4 regions of the Variovorax sp. PDC80 genome follow, and region 2 is predicted to be linked to each of the others. Evidence: predicted binding sites of a transcription regulator. Region 2 holds the regulator's gene; each other region holds the start of a gene.
What was found. Region 2 encodes sigma-54, which starts transcription at its own class of promoters, with help from an activator protein. Its sites were predicted from a motif close to TGGCANGNAANCTGCTTT; they were not measured.
Positions count from the first base shown of each region.

Region 1 (4,208 bases), on a different contig from region 2:
CCTGGCTCTACGTCGCCCACGGCCTGGTGCTGCCGCTGGCCTCGACGCTGGCCATGGTCGCGCTCGCCTTCCTGCTCAACATGAGCTGGGGCTACCTGGTCGAATCGCGCGCGCGCCGCGGCCTCGTGCAGCTCTTCGGCACCTACGTGCCGCCGCAACTCGTCGACGAGATGCTGGAGCGCCCCGGTCACTACAGCATGCGCGCCGAGAGCAAGACCATGACCGTCATGTTCTGCGACATGCGCGACTTCACGCGCTTCTCGGAGCAGATGTCGCCGGCCGAGCTGCAGGCCTTCCTCAACACCGTGTTCAGCCGCCTCACCGACGTCATCACCGCGCACCGCGGCACCGTCGACAAGTACATGGGCGATTGCGTCATGGCCTTCTGGGGCGCGCCGCTCGAGACGCCCGACCACGCCAGCCTCGCCGTCAATGCGGCGCTCGACATGGCCGAGGCCGTGCAGGACCTCAACCGCATCCACCGCTCCCTCGGCCGGCCCGAGATCAGCATCGGCATCGGCCTCAACAGCGGCGTCATGAGCGTGGGCGACATGGGATCGGCCGCGCGGCGCAGCTACACCGTGGTCGGCGACGCTGTCAACCTGGCCTCGCGCCTCGAGGGCCTCAGTGGCCACTACGGCGTCGAGATCGTCGCCAGCGGTGGCACGCGCGAGTTCGCGCCGGCCTATGTCTGGCAGGAGCTCGATAGTGTGTTCGTCAAGGGCCGGGCCCAGGCCGTCGCCGTGTTCACGCCGCTGGCCGTCGCCCTGGACGAAGCCGACGTCGTCGCCGTGCGCGAGGCGCACCGGCTCGAGCGCTGGGCCGAGGTGCTGGCCGCCTACCGGCGCCAGGACTGGGCCTTGGGCCGAAACTTGCTGGACCCCCTCCTCGTGGCCGATGCCAAAAAAGTCCTTTACCAGCTCTACGCGCAGAGATTAGCCTCGATGGCGTTGCGTCCCCACGACCCGTCGTGGGACGGTGCGACCCGGTTCGAAACCAAATGACAGACACAGACAAGGGGTCTCTCACAATGCAGGTTCGTGTGCTGGGTTGCTCGGGCGCCATCGCCAAAGACTGCCGCACCACCTCCTTCCTGGTCGATACCGACCTGCTCGTCGATGCCGGCACCGGCGTCGGCGATCTCACCCTCGAAGAAATGGCCGGCGTCGACGACATGGTGCTCACGCACTGCCATCTCGACCACATCGCCGCCCTGCCCCTGATGCTCGACGCCGTCGGCGGCCGCCGCACCAGGCCGCTGCGCGTGCATGCGCTGCGCGCCACCATCGAGGCGCTGCGCGCCCATGTGTTCAACAACATCATCTGGCCCGACTTCGAGAGCATCCCGAGTCCCGAGGCGCCCTTCGTCACCTTCCACGACATCGCTGTCGGCCAGACCCTGCTGCTCGGCAGCGCCACGCCCAAGCGCATCGAGGTGCTGCCGGCCGTGCACACCGTGCCCGCCTGCGGCTTCGCCGTGAGCCGTGCCGACGGCGGTGCCCACTGGGTCTTCAGCGGTGACACCGAGCGCAATGCGCCGTTCTGGGACCGCGTCAACGCGCTCGAGGTCGCGATGCTCGTCATCGAGACCGCGTTCAGCAACCGCGAACAGGCCCTGGCCGAACGCAGCCTGCACCTGTCCCCCACCATGCTGGCCGACGAGCTGGCTCACATCGAGCCCGGCAAGGACTACCCGATCTACATCACCCACACCAAGCCGGCCGAAACCGAGGAGATCATGAGCCAGATCGAATCGCTGGCCGGCCGGCAGGTGCCGGGGTTGGCGCAGCGGGACATCCGCTGGCTCAAGGCGGACGGCATCCTGACCTTCTGAGCCCGCCGCGGCGGCACGGATGGCATGACAAATTTGTCACCATGTGTCGCATCTTGATACATCTTCTGTCACATGCAGTAACGCCAATGTGGTCAGGGGTGACGCGTTAGGTCGCTGACGGGACGTCAAAACGGGTGGCACGGATGCTGCGGAAGGTTCTTCGCTCCGGGGGGAGGACTCCCGGGAGTGACAACCAACCCAACCAACCTGGAGTTAGTGAAATGAACCGTCGTTCCATCGCACGCAATGTGCAGAAGGGTTTCACCCTTATTGAATTGATGATCGTTGTGGCGATCATTGGTATCTTGGCGGCTGTGGCGTTGCCGGCTTACAAGGACTACACCGTCAAGGCTCGCATGTCTGAAGTGGTGCTAGCTGCATCGCAGTGCCGCACGACCATCAGCGAAACGGTTCAAAGCATGGATCCAGCCAAGACGTTTGGCGCGACTGATTCAAACGTCTACGGATGCGACGCAACGGCCCCGACCAAGATGGTCGCCTCGATCACTACGGATGCTGTGACTGGCACGATCACCGTCGTTCCGCATGCGACCAATTTGGGACAGGCAACAGCCTTTGTTGCCGCAGACGACAAGATTATCCTTACGCCCTACCGCAACACGGGCACGGCTGGCACCCCCGTTTCGTCCGTTTATGCTCTGGGAACGGCGACCACTGGTGGTCAAGGCACGCAAGTGTATGAGTGGAAATGCACCTCGACAAACAACGCCGCAAAGTACGCTCCGGGTTCGTGCCGCTAAATCCAGCGTAGCTTCGAAAATCTCACCGCAAAGGGCCGCCTTCGGGCCAATGCCAGTCAGTTAGAACTGACTGGCATTTTTTTCGTCGGGAATTTGTGGGCCCGTTCTTGACGACCCTGGGGAAGTAGCGCCCGGTGCGCCGAGGCGGCAGCACGAAGTAGCGCGACTGCGCCAGCAAGGCCTCCAACTGCTTGGGCAACGTTCCCGCAGAGTCAAGACTGGGGATGGCCAGTAAATTCACGATGGCATAGCTGGCCGTGTGGAAGCTGATGCGCTGGGGTTCGACCTTCACATGCTCGGCCATCTTGCCCATCCAGCGGCGCAGCAGCGTGTAGGCGATCAGCACGCCCCACAACTCCTGGCGCACCAACTCGGGCTGCTCGCTGCGCAGCACCGGTTCTGCGTCCTGCAAGGACTGCTTGATCTCCCTGAACCCCAGCTCGATCTCCCAACGCTGGCGGTACAGATCGGCCCATGGGCGCGCAGGATGCGCCCGAGCGTCCTGCACGAGGTGATGAAGCGCCGACGTCGCCCGCCCACGCTGACCTCGATCAGCCGGGCCTGCCAGTGGCTGGGCAACTGTGGGCGCAGTTGGCGCGCGCGCTGCGATTCGGGCATGCGGATCAACGAATCGCCCTCGGCGAGTCGCTCGACGACTCGTGGCGCAAGTTGTCCTTGGCCCGCATCAGCCAGTGGCGCTGTTCGCCCGCGGCCTGCCAGTCCAGCAGGAACGCGGCCGAGAAGTACCCTCGATCGAACAGGGTCACGGCGTGATCCACGCCCTTCAATTGCGCCGCCAAGCTCAGCTCGCCGCAGTCCATGCCGCCGATCCTGGCGTCCAGCAGTTCGTGGCTGTGAGTGTCCATCAGGCAGGTGGCGCGGATCTGCGGCCAGGGCAAAGGTCCATGCCGCGTGCTGCAGCTGCCCAATTGCTGGCGGTTGTCGGGCGTGTCCGGGGCTGACCACACCACGCCGTCCACGGCCAGCACCCGCAGCGCCTGCTCGCGCTGTGGCGAACGGCCCCAGGCCTGGGTCCGCAGCTCAAACAGCCGCTGCAGCGGTTCTTCGCCCAGGCGCTGACGGGCTTGCACGCTCACGCTGGGCGCGGGCAGCACCTGCCCAGCCAGGCTCAACTCCAATTGTTGGACCCCCTGCCATAGCGGTCGCTTGCGAAACAGCGCCAGTCCAGTCACCAGCCACACCGCATGCTCGGCGGGCAACTTGCGCTTGCGGATGGAGGTCTTGCCGCTGGCCTTGAGCGCTGGTCTATCCAGGCTGAATCTATCAGTGCACTGAGTTCATCAACCCGATCGAGCACTCGCGGTAGCGTCTCGCGCAGGGCGCTCTATAGCAGGCTCATCAAGAAAAAAGGGGAACGTGTTCAACACGCTCCCCTTGTACTGGATCAGCTCGTCCCCGGGCTTAACTAACTGGTATTGGGGCTCTGGGCCGCAAGTTCCCCACGGTGGTGGCTGCTTGGCGTCGGGCCTGGGGTCGGGTGATCCCGTTCTTCGCGTTCGCACCGCCCATTCGCCGGGTGATCTACACGACCAACGCCATCGAGAGCATCAACGCGCGGCTGCGCAAGATCATCAAGACGCGGGGTCACTTCC
Region 1 is NZ_FOWG01000012.1:246,750-250,957, reverse strand. Features, by position in the region: gene BM109_RS30750 (CHASE2 domain-containing protein) at 1-1,004, shown strand, start outside; gene BM109_RS30745 (3',5'-cyclic-nucleotide phosphodiesterase) at 1,031-1,834, shown strand; gene BM109_RS30740 (pilin) at 2,056-2,595, shown strand; gene BM109_RS41525 (transposase) at 2,618-3,103, opposite strand; gene BM109_RS41520 (transposase domain-containing protein) at 3,219-3,815, opposite strand; partial or broken gene BM109_RS30730 (transposase) at 4,046-4,208, shown strand, end outside.
Region 1: the regulator sigma-54 is predicted to act here: its motif matches at 1,970-1,987, upstream of BM109_RS30740 (pilin).

Region 2 (4,208 bases):
TTCGTGCCTCTATGACATCGCACTCTCACCCCACCTCCTCCCTTCGCCGCACCGGTCGCCTCGTGCTGGCCGCGCTGCTGCTGGCTGGCTCCGCCGCCGCCGCCCTGGCCGAAACGGCCGACCGGACCAAGCCGATGAACATCGAATCCGATTCGATGCGCTACGACGATCTCAAGCAGACCAGCGTCTTCACCGGCAACGTGGTGGTCACCAAGGGCACCATCATCATCCGCGGCGCGCGCATCGACGTGCGCCAGGACCCCGAGGGCTACCAGTACGGCGTGGTCACCGCGGCGCCCGGCAAGCTCGCCTACTACAAGCAGAAGCGCAACGGCAACGGCGACGAGTGGATCGAGGGCGAGTCCGAGGTCATCGAGTACGACAGCCGCGCCGACAACGTCAAGTTCATCCGCCGCGCCGTCATGCGCCGCCTGGTCGGCGCCACGCCCAACGACGAGAGCAGCGGCGCGCTGATCGTCTACGACCAGAGCAACGACACCTACACCGTCAACGGCTCGACCGTGCCGCCCAATGCCGGCGTGTCCGCGCCGGGTGGCGGTGGCCGCGTCAAGGCCATCCTCACGCCGAAGTCGGCCGCGCCGGGTGCGCCCGGCGCCGCGGCGCCGGCCACGCGCCGTCCCGCGGCCCCGGCGCCCACGCCGGCACCGGGCGCCGGACTGCGCTCCACCACCACGCTGAGCGGCGAAGGGGAAGAACGCAAGTGATCGAAGCCGCCGGAACCCAGGAAGCCAACGGCGTGCCGGGCAGCCGCCTCGTCGCGCGCGGCCTGCAGAAGAGCTATGGCAGCCGCAAGGTGGTCAAGGACGTCTCGCTCGACGTGCAGAAGGGCGAAGTGGTCGGACTGCTCGGGCCCAACGGCGCCGGCAAGACCACCTCGTTCTACATGATCGTCGGGCTGGTGCGCGCCGACGCGGGCGAGATCTCCATCGACGGCGAGCCGATCGCCCACATGCCGATCCACCGCCGCGCGCGCATGGGCCTGAGCTACCTGCCGCAGGAAGCCTCGATCTTCCGCAAGCTCACGGTCGAGGAGAACGTGCGCGCGGTGCTCGAGCTGCAGCGCGAGCCCGATGCCAACGGCCGGCCGCAGGCGCTGTCGAAGCAGCGCATGGAAGAGCGCCTGTCGGAGCTGCTGGCCGACCTGCGCGTCGACCACCTGCGCGATTCGCCCGCGCTCGCGCTGTCGGGCGGCGAACGCCGCCGCGTCGAGATCGCGCGCGCGCTGGCCACCCAGCCGCGCTTCATCCTGCTCGACGAACCCTTCGCCGGCATCGACCCGATCGCGGTGATCGAGATCCAGCGCATCATCAGCTTCCTGAAGGAACGCGGCATCGGCGTGCTGATCACCGACCACAACGTGCGCGAGACGCTGGGCATCTGCGACCACGCCTTCATCATCAGCGACGGCCATGTGCTGGCACAGGGCACGCCCTCGGAGATCGTCGACAACGCCGAAGTGCGCCGGGTCTACCTGGGCGAGCACTTCCGCATGTGATGACCCTCGTGCAAGTCATTTCCTGAGGGCATGAAACAAGGCTTGTCGCTGCGCGTTTCGCAGCATCTCGCGCTGACGCCTCAGCTGCAGCAGTCGATCCGGCTGCTGCAGCTCTCCACGCTCGAACTGAGCCAGGAGGTCGAGCAGATGCTCGACGAGAACCCCTTCCTCGAGCGCACCGCCGAGGAAGCCGCGCGCGAGGAGTTCGGCCTCGACGCCGCCGACACGCCCGCGCCGCGCGAGGACACCGAGCGCGAGGCCGAGAGCGACTACGCGAGCGCCGCGCCCTCGACCTCGACCACGTCCACCGAGACCACTTCGTCGTCCGAGGCCGAGCCGGCCCTCGACTCGCCCGAGCGCGAGCCCGACTGGGAAGGCGACGGCACCGTCGACATGGCGCCCGACGACAGCGAGTGGGGCAGCGACGCCCCCGCGCGCAACAACAGCAGCACCGGCGACGACGAGCGCGCCGATGCCACCGAGCTCGCGCGCAGCCAGGAATCGCTGCAGTCCTTCCTGCACCGCCAGGCGCTGAGCCTGCGGCTCAACGAGAACGACAGCGCCGCGCTGCGCTTTTTGATCGAGTCGCTCAACGACGACGGCTACCTCGAGGATTCGCTGCCGGCGCTGGCCTCGGGCCTCGCGGGCGACGACAACGACCAGTTCGACGAGCTGGTGCACCACTTCCAGGTCGCGCTGGGCCTGCTGCAGAGCCTGGAGCCCGCGGGCGTGGGCGCGCGCGACCTCGGCGAATGCCTCGCGATCCAGCTGCGCGCGCTGGCCGACGAGGACGAGACCGAGGACGAGGAGCTGGTGCGCAAGACCGCGCTCGCCATCTGCAAGCAGCCGATGGAGCTGCTCGCGCGGCGCGACTTCAAGCGCCTGGCCACGCTCACGCGCACCAACGAGGAGCTGGTGCGCTCGGCGCTGCAGATCATCGCGCGGCTGGAACCCAAGCCGGGCCGCCGCTTCGTCGACGTCGAGCGCAACATCGTCATTCCCGACGTGATCGTCACCAAGACCGGCCGCGGCACCAACGTGAAGTTCCGCGTCATGCTCAACCCCGAGGTGATGCCGCGGCTGCGCGTGCACGACATCTACGCCGGCGCGCTCAAGTCGCACAAGGGCGAGGGCAGCCAGGCGCTGTCGCAGCGGCTGCAGGAGGCGCGCTGGTTCATCAAGAACATCCAGCAGCGCTTCGACACCATCCTGCGCGTGAGCAACGCCATCGTCGAGCGGCAGAAGAGCTACTTCGTGCACGGCGAACTCGCGATGCGCCCGCTGGTGCTGCGCGAGATCGCCGACGAGCTCGGGTTGCACGAGTCCACCATCTCGCGCGTGACCACCGCCAAGTACATGTCCACGCCCTTCGGCACGGTCGAGCTCAAGTACTTCTTCGGCTCGGCGCTGGGCACCGAGACCGGCGGCAATGCCTCGAGCACCGCGGTGCGCGCGCTGATCAAGCAGTTCGTCGGTTCGGAGAGCGTGAAGAAGCCGCTGTCGGACAGCCAGATCTCCGAGATGCTCAAGGAGCAGGGCATCGAGTGCGCGCGCCGCACCGTCGCCAAGTACCGCGAGGCGCTGCGCATCGCGCCCGCCAACCTGCGCAAGGCCCTGTAGAAAGCCGCCGATGGCCCGACGCCTGCTGTCGCGCTGTGGGCCCTGGGTGTTCGCCATCGCGGCCGCGCTGCTGGCCGCCGGTTGCGCCACCTTGCCCGACGAGGCCCCGCGCGCCCCCGCCAGAGCCATCGCCGTGTCGAAGGACACCGCGCTCGGGCGCATCGCGCTGGCCGCGCAGCCCGACCCCGACCTCAGCGGCTTTCGCCTCATGCCCGGTGGCGACTTCGCCTTCGACACCCGCATCCAGCTCGCGCGCCGGGCCCAGCGCACGCTCGACGTCCAGTACTACCAGATCGAGAACGACGAGACCGGTCGCTACCTGCTGCGCACCCTGCGCGATGCCGCGCAGCGCGGCGTGCGGGTGCGCGTGCTGATGGACGACCTCTACACCGCGGGCGAGGACGAGCTGCTGCGCGGCTTCGCGGCCACGCCCAATGTCGAGCTGCGCCTGTTCAACCCGTTCCCGGCCGGCCGCGGCAGCCTGCTCGCGCGCTTCACGGCCTCGCTGTTCGACTTCAGCCGCGTCAACCGGCGCATGCACAACAAGCTGTTCATCGCCGACGGCGCGATGGCCGTGGCGGGCGGGCGCAACATCGGCAACCAGTACTTCCGGCGCACCGCGGGCGAGAACTTCATCGACCTCGACACCTTCGTGACGGGCGCGCTGATCCCGCGCCTGGGCAGCCTGTTCGACCAGTACTGGAACAGCCCCTACGTGCGGCCCGTCGAATCGGTGGTGGCGAGCGCGCTGCCTGCCGACGAACTGCGGCGCCGCTTCGAGGCCGCCACCGGCCCCGACACCACGCCGCCGCCGCCGAAGCCCGCGCCCAACGACCTGCTGGGCTACGGCCCGATCGCCGAGGACCTCGACGCCGGCCGGCTCGGCCTGATCTGGACCACGGCCGAGGCCTATGCCGATTCGCCCGACCGCGTGATCGGCAAGACCGCCTCGTACGGCGGCGTGCCGCTGCTCGACGTCGACAGCGTGCGCTACAACGTGGTCGAGCAGATGCGCCGCGCGCGCAGCGAGGTGACCATCGTCTCGCCCTACCTGATCCCGGGCGCCGCGGGG
Region 2 is NZ_FOWG01000011.1:190,950-195,157, forward strand. Features, by position in the region: gene lptA (lipopolysaccharide transport periplasmic protein LptA) at 12-725, shown strand; gene lptB (LPS export ABC transporter ATP-binding protein) at 722-1,516, shown strand; gene BM109_RS28885 (RNA polymerase factor sigma-54) at 1,547-3,136, shown strand; gene BM109_RS28890 (phospholipase D family protein) at 3,147-4,208, shown strand, end outside.

Region 3 (4,208 bases), on a different contig from region 2:
GCGGCCGCAGCCAGCGCACGCGGCGGATCAGCGCGTCGTTGAGCAGCCAGCAGCCGCCCAGCGTGACCGCGAGGATCAGCGCCGGCTCGAGCACCGGGCCGAGCGCCAGCGGCGCCAGCCAGACGATCGCCAGCACGATCAGCGTCTGGTGCAGCATGTACCAGGGATAGACCGAGGCATTGGCCCAGCGCAGCCAGGGCCAGGGTCGGTTCAGGTGGCGGTGGCCATGGCCGAGGAGGGTGGCGACCGCGGCCCAGAGGTAGAGCGAGCGCAGCACGGCGTTGATTTCGTTCGGCACGCTGCCGGCGCCCAGCGTGCGCGCCGCGATGTAGGCGGCGACCACCGCCACGGCCAGCGCCAGCGACACGCGGCGCAGCCGCTCAAGCTCGCGCCAGATGCCGCTGTCGACGCCCATCCAGTAGCCGTAGAGGAAGACGGTGAAGTAGATGCTGTGCAGGAAGGGGTCGCGCACCAGGTTGTGGGTCGGCGGGTAGTGCGGCGCCAGCAGCAGCGTGAAGGCCGCGAGCGGCAGCGCCGGCAGCAGCAGCAGCCAGCCGCCGCGCAGCCCGTTGAAGGCCCGGCGCAGCGCCTGGCCTGCGGCGGAACGCCACAACGGCAAGGTGAGCGCCACCGCGGCCGTGTAGACGAACAGGTACGGCAGGTACCAGAGGTGGTTCCAGGTGATGCCGAACTCGGCGCCCGCGAAGGCGCCTTTGGACCAGGGCTGGCTCATCGGCAGGTAGCGCAGCAGGAAGGCGCCGAAGCCCGGCGCCACCAGGCCGTTGGCCACGCCTTCGGCATAGGCCTGCCAGGGCACGACCACCGCCATGCCGAAGGCCAGCGGCAGCACTAGCCGCAGCCCGCGGCCGCGCAGCAGCGCCGCCGTGCCCTGGTGGCGGCTCAGGAAGGCCAGCGAGACGCCCGAGATCAGGAACACCAGGTCCATGCGCCAGAGGTTCAGGATCCGCATCGGCCATTGCAGCCATTCGGCCGCATGCGGACTCTTGAGGTGCCAGGGCCAGTCGGCCACGTAGTACATCGCCACGTGATAGACGATGACGAGCAGGAAGGCGAGGGCGCGCAGGGCGTCGATGTCGTGCCGGCGCGGGTCGGCGGCCGGCGGGACGGGGTTGCGTGGAAAACGGTCGGTGGGCATGAAGGCTCCTGGATCGGGGACTGAACGAGCGGCCATGGTCCGGGCCCGGCGAGGCGGCGGCGCGGCCGGGGGACGGATCGCGGGCACTTTGTGACGAGCGGTGGCCCCGGTGGGACGAAACACGGGGCGAAATCCGTCCCCGGGCCGCCCCTGTCGCCCCATTCGTCACGTGGATCGCGACAATCGCCCGCCATGGCCGGCCCCCGCAAAGACCTCTACCACCGCTACGAGCCGATCCGCCGCTACGTCGAGGTCGGTTTCTGGATCGTCGTGATGGCGCTGCAGGCGCTGTTCAACACCACGGTGGCGATGGTCGACGCGCGCTCGCGCGCCGTGCCGCGCGAGACCTGGGAGATCGTGGTCTGGGAGGGCTCGAGCCACCTGGTCCTGCTGCTGCTGGTGCCGGCCATCGTGGCGCTGGAGCGCCGGCTCTCCCCGCTGGCCTCGCTCGCGCCCGGCAGGCTGGTGCGCTACCTGGCCTGGCATCTCGCGGCCAGCGTGGTGTTCAGCGTGGTCCACGTGATGGCGATGTTCGCGCTGCGCTCGCTGGCCTATGCCGCCGCCGGCGAGCACTACGCCTTCGGCGGCTGGGCCGCGCAGTGGGGCTACGAGTACCTGAAGGACGTGCGCGCCTACGTCTCGATCGTGTTCGGTATCTGGGCCTACCGGATGTTCATGCTGCGCTGGCAGGGCGAGGCGCGAGTGCTCGACGCGCCGGACGAGGCGCCTGAAGGGCCGCAAGCGTCGCCACGCCCGGCCGATGCCGAGCCGGCCCCGGCCGCGGACGCGCCACCGCCGCCCGCCGAACCCGCGCCGCCGCCGGCTCCCGCGCGCCCCGAGCGCTTCCTGGTGCGCAAGCTGCGCCGCGAATTCCTGATTGCCGCCGGCGACATCGACTGGCTGCAGGCCGAGGGCAACTACGTCGGCCTGCACGTCAACGGCCACGACTACCTGCTGCGCGCCACGCTGACCGACTTCCTGACCCAGCTCGATCCGGCGCTGTTCGTTCGCGTGCACCGCAGCCACGCGGTCAATCTGTCGCGGCTGCGCGAGATCGAGCCGCTCGACGGCGGCGATGCCCGGCTGCACATGCACGACGGCAGCACCGTGCCGTGCAGCCGGCGCTACCGCGAGGCCCTGCGCGGCGCGACGGCCTCCTGAACCGCGGCGCGGGTGTGTCATGCACCGTCAGGCGGCATCCGTTCCGGTGCGCCACGCCCGCCCTTCGGGCTCACTCAGCCCCATCTCGGCCCGTTTCGCACCATTGACGAGCTTGTAGGCACCATTTTTGCTTCATTGGCCCGCCGTCCTGCTGAATTCAGGTGCGGCGCACCAAATCAATCCAAAAACCAGCAAGAAGCTCCAATGGACGCACTCAAACAGGGCGCAGACGCGCTGTTCATCCTTCTAGGCGCGATCATGGTGTTGGCCATGCATGCGGGATTCGCCTTTCTCGAACTCGGCACGGTCCGCAAGAAGAACCAGGTCAATGCGCTCGTGAAGATCCTGGTCGACTTCTCGGTCTCGACCATCGTCTACTTCCTCGTCGGCTACGGCGTGGCCTACGGCACCCACTTCTTCGTCAGCGCCACCGAGCTGTCGGCCCGCAGCGGCTACGACCTGGTGAAGTTCTTCTTCCTGCTGACCTTCGCGGCCGCCATTCCGGCCATCATCTCGGGCGGCATCGCCGAGCGCGCCAAGTTCTGGCCGCAGCTGATCGCCACCGCGGTCATCGTCGGGCTGATCTATCCCTTCTTCGAGGGCATCGCCTGGAACAAGCACTTCGGCATCCAGGACTGGATCGCCTCGGTCACGGGCCATGAATTCCACGACTTCGCGGGCTCCGTGGTGGTGCATGCCGTGGGCGGCTGGCTCGCGCTGCCGGCCGTGCTGCTGCTGGGCGCGCGGCGCAACCGCTACCGCGGCGACGGCTCGCTGGCCGCGCATCCGCCGTCGAACATCCCGTTCCTCGCGCTCGGCGCCTGGGTGCTGTGCGTGGGCTGGTTCGGCTTCAACGTGATGAGCGCGCAGACCATCGACAAGATCTCGGGCCTGGTCGCGGTCAACTCCGTGATGGCGATGGTCGGCGGCACGCTGGTGGCGCTGGCCATGGGCAAGAACGACCCCGGCTTCGTCTACAACGGCCCGCTGGCCGGCCTGGTGGCGGTGTGCGCGGGCTCCGACCTGATGCACCCGATCGGCGCGCTGGTGGTGGGCGGCGTGGCTGGCGCCATCTTCGTCGCGATGTTCACGCTGACGCAGAACAAGTGGAAGATCGACGACGTGCTCGGCGTCTGGCCGCTGCACGGCCTGTGCGGCACCTGGGGCGGCATCGCCGCCGGCATCTTCGGCACCCAGGCGCTGGGCGGCATCGGCGGCGTGAACCTCGGCGCGCAGCTCATCGGCACCGTCATGGGCGTGGTCTGGGCGCTGCTCGGCGGCGCCGTGGTCTACGGCGTGCTCAAGAAGACCGTCGGGCTGCGGCTGTCGCAGGAAGAGGAATTCGACGGCGCCGACCTGTCGATCCACCACATCTCGGCGACGCCGGAGCGCGAAGTCAACTGGTGAGGCCGGCCGGGGCGTATCGGCGCTTCAGCACTTCTGGAAGCGCGGGCACTCGGCCACCGCGCGGATCGCCACCACCGTGTTCTCGCCGTCGAGCCGGCGCGAGACGAACTCCACCGGCGTGCCGTCGGCGATGTCGGCCGCGAGCTTGCGGTCGGCCAGCCTGAAGGTCTGGGTGGTGAACGGCAGCTTCGAGCGCGGCGGGATCTTCAGGTGCAGGTACAGCTTGCCGCCGGGCTCCTCGTGCGAGGACATCAGGCGGGCGCGCGTGTAGACGGGGTCGGTCTTCGTTTCCTGCGCGGCGGCGCCCGCGAGTGCGAGCAGGGCCGCTGCGGCCAGGACCATGCGGGACAGCGGCGGGAAGGGCATGTGCGAACTCCTCGTCGAAGGGGGCGGAAACACCATTGTGGAGCGCCAACCTTCGGCCAAGCCAAAGATGCGTTCGTCCAAGCGCGCGACGGGTCCGCGCTTCGGCACAATCGCGCCC
Region 3 is NZ_FOWG01000001.1:288,007-292,214, reverse strand. Features, by position in the region: gene BM109_RS01300 (acyltransferase family protein) at 1-1,156, opposite strand, end outside; gene BM109_RS01295 (LytTR family DNA-binding domain-containing protein) at 1,349-2,317, shown strand; gene BM109_RS01290 (ammonium transporter) at 2,522-3,724, shown strand; gene BM109_RS01285 (hypothetical protein) at 3,749-4,090, opposite strand.
Region 3: the regulator sigma-54 is predicted to act here: its motif matches at 2,434-2,451, upstream of BM109_RS01290 (ammonium transporter).

Region 4 (4,208 bases), on a different contig from region 2:
CGCTGCCCTTCTTCTCGGCCGCCGGGCCGTTGGCGCGGCGCGGGTCGCGCACCTCGACGCACAGCGCGGTGCGCGTGACCCAGTGGGCCGATTCGCCGCGCAGCGGCTGGCGCGTGGCGGAGACGCGCGCGGGATCGCCGGCCTCGCCATCGGCCCCGTCACCCGTGTGGCCGGCATCGCCCTGGCCCGGCTTGCCGTCGAGCCCTTCGCCGGTCCCCGGCCCCTGCATGCGCAGCGCGGCGGGCACGGCCGCGGGCGTGCCGAAGACATAGGGCACGGCGCCCAGGTCGGCACCGGTGCCGCCAGTCGCGCCCACGGTGTAGCGCGCGCGATAGTCGGCCGCGCTCGGCAGCGCGCCGCGTGCCGCGGTCGGGTCGCGCTCGATCAGGTAGGGGTAGTCGCCCTTGCTGGCCCAGGGTTGCGAGTCGAGCGGCAGGCGGTAGCCCATCGGCGAATCGCCGGGGATCAGGTAGAGGCGGTCGTCGCGCAGGAACCAGGGGCCGGTCTTCCAGGCCGGGCCCTCGAGCGCGGGCGCGTCGCGGTTCGCGTTGCCGGGCTCGATCGGCAGCATGTAGCCGATCACCGCGTCGAGCTTCTGCGTGAACACGCGGCGCAGGCGCACGCGTTCGAGTTCGTCATCGAGCTTCGAGTCGAAGGGGTCGACGTTGACCGGCAGGCGGCGTTCGCGCCACAGGTAGTAGTAGATGTCCTCGAAGCCCGGCTGCACATAGCGGTCGGTCAGGCCGAGCTTGCGCGCCAGCAGGCTGGTGAAGCGGCGCGCGTCCTCGCTGGTGTAGTGGGTCGGGAAGCGTTCGTCGGCGAACAGCTCGGGGTCGTGCCACAGCGTCTGGCCGTCGGCGCGCCAGAAGATCGACAGCGCCCAGCGCGGCAGCTGCTCGCCCGGGTACCACTTGCCCTGGCCGAAATGCAGGAAGCCGCCCTGGCCGTACTCGGCGCGCAGCTTGTGGACCAGCTCGGTGGCGTAGCCGCGCTTGGTGGGGCCGAGCGCGTCGGTGTTCCACTCGGGCGCGTCGCGGTCGCTGGTGGCCACGTAGGTGGGCTCGCCGCCCATCGTGAGGCGCACGTCGCCGGCCTGCAGCCGCGCGTCGACCGCGTCGCCCAGGGTCAGCACCTCGGCCCACTGCTCCTCGGTGTAGGGCTTGGTCACGCGCGGCGATTCGTAGATGCGCGTGACCTTCATGTCATGGCCGAACTCGACCTTCGACTCGTCGACGCCGCCCTCGATGGGCGCGGCGCTCGAGGGCGTGGGCGTGCAGGCCAGCGGGATGTGGCCCTCGCCGGCCAGCAGGCCCGAGGTGGCGTCGAGGCCGATCCATCCGGCGCCCGGCAGGAACACCTCGCACCAGGCATGCAGGTCGGTGAAGTCGACCGTGGTGCCGCTCGGGCCGTCGAGCGCCTTCACGTCGGGCGTGAGCTGGATCAGGTAGCCCGAGACGAAGCGCGCGGCCAGGCCGCAGTGGCGCAGCAGCTGCACCAGCAGCCAGCCCGAGTCGCGGCAGGAGCCGCTGCCGTTGGTGAGCGTTTCTTCCGGCGTCTGCACGCCGGGCTCCATGCGGATCAGGTAGTTGACGTCCTGCTGCACCTGCTGGTTGATGCCGACCAGGAAGTCGATGGTGCGCTGTTCCTTGCGGTCGATCTTGTCGAGGTAGGCCGCGAGCAGCGGCGTGGGTTCCTCGGTGACGAGATAGGGCGCGAGCTCCTCGGCCTGCGAGGGCGTGTAGGCGAAAGGAAAGTTCTCGGCCTGCGGCTCGAGGAAGAAGTCGAAGGGGTTGTAGACCGCCATCTCGACCACGAGGTCGACCGTGACCTTGAACTCGCGCGTCTTCTCGGGGAACACGAGCCGCGCCTGGTAGTTGGCGAACGGGTCCTGCATCCAGTTGACGAAGTGATCCGCGGGTTCGACGCGCAGCGAGTACGAGATGACGTTGCTGCGGCAATGCGGTGCCGGGCGCAGCCGGACGACCTGCGGGCCGAGTTGCACCAGGCGGTCGTATTTGTAGTGGGTGACGTGGTGGAGCGCGGCGTGGATGGACATGCGTTTTTGTGTGCAGTACTGGCAGATTGCATCGAAAAGATGTCTCTGGTGAGACGCATACTAGCCCAGAAGACAAAGCAATTAGCGCGCCACGGAGCGTCGTTGGGGGAGGGTTTGCATCATGGTCGCCAAGGGTGTGCGAGACGCATCCGATGCCGTCTTGCGCGCGCGCTGCGCGTTCGTCGCGCTCGCGGCGGCGCTCGCGGGCGTGGCGCTGCAACTGCGGCAGCCGGTGTTGTGGCACGGCATGGTCTACGTGGGGGGACTGTTCGCTGGCATCGCGGGTTTCTGCGTGGCCTGGCACGTGCCGCGGCGTGCGTGGACTGCCTGGGTCTGCGCTGCGTTGGCCGGTGCCGCAATCGGTGCGGGGCTCGCAGGAGCGCGCGCCACGGTCTACGCAGGCGGCGCGCTCGATCCCGCGCTCGAGGGGCGCGACCTGCAGCTCGTGGGTGTCGTGTCGCAGATGCCGCAGCGCGGCGAGGCCGGCACGCGCTTCCGCTTCAGCGTCGAGTCCGCGCGCTGGGCCGACCCATCGAGCACGGGATCGCCCGCGGTGCCCGACCGCATCGCGCTCGGCTGGTATGCCGAGGGCAGCAGCCTCTGGAACGACCCGGCCGATGCGTCCGCACCGACACTCCTGCCCGAGAGCCCGGTGCATGCCGGCGAACGCTGGCGCCTGACCGTGCGCCTCAAGGCGCCGCACGGCCTTCGCAATCCGCATGGCTTCGACAGCGAGCTGTGGATGTGGGAGCAGGGCCTGCGCGCCAGCGGCCATGTGCGCATCGGCGCGCGCGACGAGGCGCCGGCGCGGCTGGGCCTCACGGGGCGGCACCCGATCGAGCGCGCGCGCGAGACCGTGCGCGATGCCGTCTTCGAACGCGTGCCCGAGCGCTTTGCCGCGGGCGTGATCGCCGCGCTGGTCACGGGCGACCAGGGCGCGATCGACCGCGAGGGCTGGGACGTCTTCCGCGCCACCGGCGTGGCCCACCTGATGTCGATCTCGGGCCTGCACGTGACCTTGTTCGCGTGGCTCGCCGCGCACATCGTCGGCGCGCTCTGGCGCCGCAGCCCGCGGCTGATGCTGCGCCTGCCGGCACAGCGCGCGGCACTCGTGGGCGGCGTGCTGCTGGCCACGCTCTATGCGCTGTTCAGCGGCTGGGGCGTGCCATCGCAGCGCACGGTCTGGATGCTCGCGACCGTCGCGCTGCTGCGCCTCACGGGGCGGCGCTGGCCCTGGCCGCACGGCTGGCTGCTGACCGCGGCGGTGGTGGTCGCGCTCGATCCCTGGGCCCTGACGCAGGCCGGTTTCTGGCTCAGCTTCGTGGCGGTGGGCGTGCTGTTCGCCACCGATGCGGGCTGGCCCGGCGACACGCGCCCGGGCCTGCGCGCGCGGCTGTGGCGGCTGCTGCGCGAGCAATGGACGATCACGCTGGCGCTCACGCCCTTGAGCCTGCTGCTGTTCCAGCAGGTGTCGCTGGTCGGGCTGGTGGCCAACCTGGTCGCGATTCCCTGGGTCACGCTGGTGATCACGCCGCTCGCGATGCTCGGCACCGTCGCCGCGCCGCTGTGGGACCTCGCGGCGCGCGCGGTGCAGGGGCTCGGGCTGCTGCTGTCGTGGCTCGCGGCGCTGCCGTTCGCCAGCATCTCGATGGCCGCGCCGCCGGCGTGGCTGGCCGCCTGCGGCGTGGCGGGCGGCGTGCTGGTCGCGATGCGGCTGCCGTGGTCGCTGCGCGCGCTGGGCCTGCCGCTGCTGCTGCCGGTGCTGCTGTGGCAGCCGCCGCGTCCCGCCCTCGGCGAGTTCGAGCTGCTCGCGGCCGACGTCGGCCAGGGCAACGCGGTGCTGGTGCGCACCGCGAACCACAGCCTGCTCTACGACAGCGGCCCGCGCTACAGCCTCGAGAGCGATGCCGGCCACCGCGTGCTGGTGCCGCTGCTGCGCGCCCTGGGCGAGCGGCTCGACCTGCTGGTGCTGAGCCACCGCGACAGCGACCACACGGGCGGCGCGAGCGCCGTGCTCGCGATGCATCCGCGCGCCGAGCTGCTGAGCTCCATCGAGGCCGAACATCCGCTGCAGTCGCAACGCCCCGCCCGGCGCTGCGAGGCGGGCCGGCGCTGGACCTGGGATGGCGTGGAGTTCGAGCTGCTGCATCCG
Region 4 is NZ_FOWG01000019.1:120,779-124,986, forward strand. Features, by position in the region: gene BM109_RS37510 (transglutaminase family protein) at 1-2,056, opposite strand, end outside; gene BM109_RS37515 (DNA internalization-related competence protein ComEC/Rec2) at 2,178-4,208, shown strand, end outside.
Region 4: the regulator sigma-54 is predicted to act here: its motif matches at 2,131-2,148, upstream of BM109_RS37510 (transglutaminase family protein).